Flocculibacter collagenilyticus: one gene and its partner. The protein of the gene in region 2 interacts with the protein of the main gene of each other region in a pairwise test. Links are inferred from orthologs where the notes say so. Each region holds a gene or a part of one and is shown on either strand. Other genes may lie near its edges. The genes, in order: lhgO and HUU81_RS00725.

What was found.
Region 1: the proteins of HUU81_RS00725 (region 2) and lhgO interact in binary tests that used the Escherichia coli proteins (3 or more experiments, as listed by UniProt). The link is inferred for Flocculibacter collagenilyticus from one-to-one orthologs.

What each region holds. Positions count from the first base shown.
Region 1 is NZ_CP059888.1:3,022,279-3,025,359, reverse strand. Bases 221-3,049 are described here. They hold lhgO (L-2-hydroxyglutarate oxidase), read right to left. Parts: upstream 2,319-3,049; coding sequence 1,122-2,318; downstream 221-1,121. Other genes in these bases: HUU81_RS13435 (response regulator), read right to left, coding at 2,359-3,049; HUU81_RS13445 (DEAD/DEAH box helicase), read left to right, coding at 221-1,103. Also shown: more of HUU81_RS13445, read left to right, coding at 1-220; more of HUU81_RS13435, read right to left, coding at 3,050-3,081. UniProt on the Escherichia coli protein: Catalyzes the dehydrogenation of L-2-hydroxyglutarate (L2HG) to alpha-ketoglutarate and couples to the respiratory chain by feeding electrons from the reaction into the membrane quinone pool.
Region 2 is NZ_CP059888.1:156,991-159,914, forward strand. Bases 167-2,838 are described here. They hold HUU81_RS00725 (peptidylprolyl isomerase), read right to left. Parts: upstream 1,806-2,838; coding sequence 1,527-1,805; downstream 167-1,526. Other genes in these bases: HUU81_RS00720 (response regulator), read left to right, coding at 167-1,508; HUU81_RS00730 (CatA-like O-acetyltransferase), read right to left, coding at 1,871-2,509; HUU81_RS00735 (hypothetical protein), read left to right, coding at 2,698-2,838. In the rest of the region: more of HUU81_RS00720, read left to right, coding at 1-166; more of HUU81_RS00735, read left to right, coding at 2,839-2,924. UniProt on the Escherichia coli protein: PPIases accelerate the folding of proteins. It prefers amino acid residues with hydrophobic side chains like leucine and phenylalanine in the P1 position of the peptides substrates.

The DNA of each region.
Region 1 (3,081 bases), 2.9 Mb from region 2 along the record:
CATCCAACAATAGTGGTGAGTTTAACGAGCAAGAAGTTAATGCATTACTGGTTAAATATCCAAGAGTAACGCAAGCCATTATTGAGCAGGTTATAACGTTGTCAGTGGGGCGGCAGGGGGTAATGATATTTGCTGCGACAATTAAGCACGCTATGGAAATATTGGGTTATCTACCAGAGCAAAGTACGGCTTTAGTGACAGGTAAAACACCTGCCAAAGATCGCGATACACTGATTGCACAGTTCAAGCGAAAGCAGTTAACGTTTTTAGTGAATGTATCCGTATTAACCACAGGGTTTGATGCGCCGCATGTCGATTTAATTGCTATTTTACGCCCCACCCAGTCAGTTAGTTTATACCAACAAATTGTTGGCCGTGGCTTGCGGTTGTCTTCTCAGAAAAAAGATTGTTTAGTGATTGATTATGCAGGCAATGGAATTAATATTTTTTACCCTGAAGTTGGACAAAAAAAGCCAAGCTCTGATAGTGAGTTAGTACAAGTATTTTGTCCTGCTTGTGGTTTTGCCAATGCCTTTTGGGGCAAGACCGATGGCGCAGGTAATATAACTGAGCATTATGGTAGAAAGTGCCAAGGCGTATTTGAAAGTGAGGACGATAGAATTGACTGTGATTATCGTTTTCGTTTTAAAGAATGTAATCAATGTAATGCCCAAAATGATATTGCTGCGCGCGAGTGTCATCAATGCGGAAGTGACATTATCGATCCTGATGAGCAATTAAAAAAAGCGCTCCGATTAAAAGATGCCAAAGTGATCCGTTGTGCAGGGATGAGTGCTGAGCAAAGTGGTCAGAATAATGAGAAGCTAGTGCTTATTTACCATGATGAAGATGGAGTTGAACTAAAAGAAACGTTCGATTTTAGTCATAATGGTTCAAAGCAGGTGTTTAATAGGTTATTTGGAAAGCGTTTTAAACAAGGAGCTGAACCAAAAACGTTTCATCACCCATCCGAGGTGATTAGCCAAATTACGTACTTTTCACACCCAGACTTTGTTGTAGCTCGTAAAGCGAAGCATTATTGGAAAATCCAAGAAAAAATCTTCGACTATGAAGGGAGTCATCGTAAAGCGAATCATTTGTAGCGCGCTCATTTATTTAAGTTATTCAGCTACGTTAAGTTTATCAGCTATATAGCGGCTTATTGGCAAGGCTGAGGTTGCAGCGGGCGATGGTGCATTACACACATGTAGCGAGCGTTTTGTTTGCATAAAGTGAAAATCATGAATAAGTTGCCCATTCTCTGCCATGGCTTGAGCACGTACTCCTGTTGGATGAGGCTGTAAGTCCTCTAAGGTGAGATTGGGGCAATATTTTTGAACAGCGCTGAGGTAACTAGATTTAAAAAATGCATTTTTGTATTCCCCTAATGCACTTTGCCAATGTATTTGCGCAAATTGCCAAAAGCCCTTGTAACTTAGGGTGCTAATGCTATCAGCAAAACTAAAGTTTAACCGCGAGTAGCCTTCACGTTTGAGCCCCAATACTGCGTTTGGACCTACCGTAACACTGCCATCTATCATGCGAGTTAAGTGTATGCCAAGAAAAGGAAAATCAGGGTTTGGTACAGGATAGATTAGGTGGTTAATTAACGGCGTGTGTTGTTGCGCGAGTTTGTAATATTCGCCGCGAAAAGGAATAATTCGAAAATCTGGTTTTATGCCTGCCAAGGTAACCAGTTTGTCTGCCATCAGTCCGCCACAGCAAATTAAGTGCTTTGTTGTGTGTGTTTGTAAGTGAGTGATAACACTTACATGATCAGTGGTTTCAATAATGTCTTTTACTTTTTGATCAAAATAAACAGTTCCTCCTAATTGTTCAAACTCGCGTAATAAGGTTCTACATACTTGTTTATAGTCAACAATGCCAGTTTGCTTTATTTTTAATGCGCCAACGCCAACAATATTAGGTTCTAGTGCTTTTAGATCTGTTGAGGATATGGCAATTGCATTAATACCATTCGCGTAGCAGTTTTGTTGTAACGTATGTAGTTGTTTAGCTTCACGTGTATCGGTTGCGACAATTAACTTGCCACATTGCTGATAGGGCAACTGGTGTTGTTGGCAAAATGCTAGGGTATCTATCAGCCCTTGTTTGCACAAATTGGCTTTAAGGCTACCTGGTTTATAGTAAACGCCGGCGTGAATAACGCCACTATTTCTACCTGTTTGATGTTTAGCTACATCTGACTCTTTTTCAATTAATGTTATACGAGCTTTAGGTAAGCGTTGCTGAAGGGTATAAGCAGTGGCGATACCAACGATACCGCCGCCAATTATTAGATAATCACACTGGCTCATTACAACTGCTTATATTTTAATGATGGAAAATAACTATCAATTAATCCTGATTGAGTAATGAATACAAGATTTGCTTTACGTTTTCCGGTTCAAATGGCTTATCGCACATTGCATCAACACCTGATTGAGCAATATTCGCTAAGTGTGTGTCATTAACCTCAGATGACACCATCAATATTGGAATGTGCGACTGGGTACTTTTTTGACGAATGAATTCAGTTAATTCACGTCCGTTAACTTCGGGCATATTATAGTCGGTAACTACAATATCAAACATGTGCTCTTGCAGTAAGCCAATGGCTTGTTTGCCATCTACCGCTTCCATTAAATGCTGCATGCCCAAATTAGTTAGCACGCGTTTGATGTGATTTCTTGCTAAGCGACTATCGTCGACGACAAGTACGCGTAAGTCGTGAACATCGAATAATTCAAGCTCTAATTCTGATGGTGCTAAAATGTCTAGCGTTGCATTAATCGCTTTCCCTAAGTGATCTTTTGAAAAAGGCTTAGGTAAAATTGCAACGACACCACTTTGCTTAAACTCTTCTAACTGAGACTTTCTTCTTTCACTAGACACAAGCATGAATGGTATATGTGCGAAGTCATCGTCACTTTTAAGCTTTCTCACCAATTCTAATGCATTGCCATCATTAAAATGAAGTGAACTGATGACTAAATCAGGCTTATGGTCGTTAAGGATGTCAACCGTTGCTGCAATACTGCCGGCCACTTCAACGTTATGAACGCCTTCTTCAGCAAGGTG
Region 2 (2,924 bases):
AAATACGTACGCCGCTTAATGCTGTTGTTGGCTTTTCGCGCGAGCTTGCGAAAAGCCAATTACCAGAGCCACACAATAAATATGCCGAGTCACTCTTTCAATCAAGCCAAGATCTTATGTCACTGGTGTCTGACATTTTGGAAATGTCGAAGATTGAAGCGGGGGAAATGGAGTTTAAATACAGTCAGTTTGCTCTCACCGAATTAGTTGAAGGTGTTTCACGCATTGTTGCGCCGATTGCGCATGAAAAAGGCATTGAATTTATTATCAATGAAGGTCGCAGTGATTTGGTGATTGAAAGTGATCAGTATCGTTTAAAACAGGTATTGATTAACTTAATTAATAACGCGATTAAATTTACAGATGACGGGTATGTCAGCTTAAGTATTGAAGCGAAGATTGTAGATGAGAGTGCCGACCTTCAGATCGTGGTAAAAGACACGGGCATGGGGCTGAGCACTAATCAGCAAGAGATGTTATTTACCTCGTTAGGTAACGCGAGCAGCGATCCTTCTCGTCAATACGGTGGCTCAGGACTTGGTTTATCAATCAGTAAAACCATTATTGAAAAATTAGGTGGCTCGGTTTCGTTAAAGAGTATTGAAGGATTAGGCGCTGAGTTTATTATTCAGTTACCCAATAGCATTAAAGATATCTCATATATTCGAACGGCGGGTGCTGTACCAGAAAAAATCATGTTCTTTGAAACGAACATTGAAGCCGCCCATGCCCTTTTTGAAAGTTGCGCGTGCTTGCAAACAGCGCTAACCATTTGTCGTTCCATTAAAGAGTTAAGGCAAAGTCTTCAGCATAATATTAATCCAGATATTTTAATTATCTCGCAAAGTGTTGATAAACGAGGCGTGTTACCACCGGTAAAAGATATTGTTGATATTTGTCGTCAAGAAATTGGTTTTGCTGGAAAGGTCGTGTTATTTACGCCTTGGGATAAATTGAACCAGCAAATTGACGCGCTACCAGAATTAACCGTATTACCAAAGCCGATAACGCGAGAGAAAATAGTTAATGCAGTAGCTGAGCTTAATGCCTTACCCGCAGCAACGGCCAACAGTATTCCAGCTGTAAACGTTGTTTCATCCGTTAGCCCAGTTGCTCGATTTAAAGTGTTAGCCGTTGACGATAATGAAACAAACCTACAGCTGCTGAGTTTAGTGATGCGTACTTATCCAATTGAATTAGTAACAGTGACCAGTGGTAAACAAGCTTGCGTATTAGCCGATCAGCAACAATTTGACTTGATCATTACTGATGTGCAGATGCCCGAAATGGGCGGGGTAGAAGTGGCAAGTAATATTAAGTTGGGCAAGCTAAACCGTACAACACCTATTGTGGCGTTTACCGCCTTTGCGTTTAATGAAGAAAAGCAGTCGTTACTAGAACAAGGGATGGATGACTATTTAACGAAACCGCTAGATGAGCAAAAGCTTGCACAGTTATTGGCAAAATGGTGCTTTAAATCGCCTAAACTTAGTCTGGTTGTTAATTAAAGTGTTGGTATACAGAGATTAACTTCTGTATACCGTTTTAATTAGGTGGTAACCAAATTTCGTTTTTATTGGCCCATGTACTTCATATAAAGGCAGCTTAAATACCACATCATCAAATGGCTTGACCATATCCCCTTTATTAAATTCGCCTAAATCCCCCCCTCGCTTTTTAGATGGGCAGGTAGAATGCTTTTTGGCCAGTTTTTGAAAATCGCCGCCTTTATCAAGCTGTTGTTTAATTTTGAGGGCTTCGTCTTTGGACTTAACCAAAATATGATAAGCGCAAGCCTTTGGCATAATAATGTTCCTATAAAATCGAGTTAAAAAAGAATGCGCTTATTGAGCAATCTAGAGTTCGCTGGTTAAAGCGAGTCTAGCCGATTAAGCGTTGCTTGCAATTGTGCAAAATATTCACCTACATGTAATCCATCCATCAGACTATGATGAACATCAACAGAAACAGGCATCAAGATTTTATCACCATACGCTTGGTATTTCCCCATTACAATTTTGGGGATACTGTCTTGCCGGGGAATAGGGCTAGGATTACTGAAGCTAGTGAAGTGCAGCCAAGGCAGTACAGAAAAATGCACCACATTATTTTTTGATGGTTGCGGGTCGAGGCTTTTTTGTCCTGCTTTATGCGCCGAAATTTTGCGTTGGCCTTGTTCAATAAATAATGATAACTGCGGCGAGTAACCAAAGTCGCAGAAGCTAAAGCTATGATCTTTATTTAATACTGTGCAGCTGGCATCTAATTGTGCATATACTCTTACTTTATTATTTTCAATACGATAGCGCATGGGCTCATAATGGTTCGCGGTATCAATCGCTGCGAATAATGTGCTAAGAAAGAATGACCGCTTTTGCTCGTTGCACATTTTAACTGCTTCGGTGACATCTACATGGGCGCACACATTAAAAAAAGGTTGCTCGTAATGTAAAAAGAGTTCGTATTGATCTTTACGGTGCCAAGTATCTAGATTAATAAAGTGTGTCATTTATATTTCACCTGTCCTATTCATATAGCGAAATGTTTGTCGGTTTATTTTACATATTTTTTTTAATGTGAAAAAAAAATTAATAAAATCAATATGTAAAATATTGGCACAAGGGATGCTTTCAATGATAATGGTGCGCAAAATCACTTTACAATCTTGTTAATATTTAAATTTGGTAATTGACTGCAATGATACATAATAGAAGAAATCATCATCAAGTTGATGCGCTGCAACGCCCTTCTTTATCAGTAGCGCAGCATTATACTCTTAACGAAGTTGAATTTTATGGGTACGAAGGTTTGTTTACACGTGCAGTAGAAGGGCAGCGAGTTGTTGTTGCTATGCGTGATGATCATGCAATCACCATTGATGAAAGTGGCGATGTAGACATGGCACCGGATTTGGCGTTGCGTCG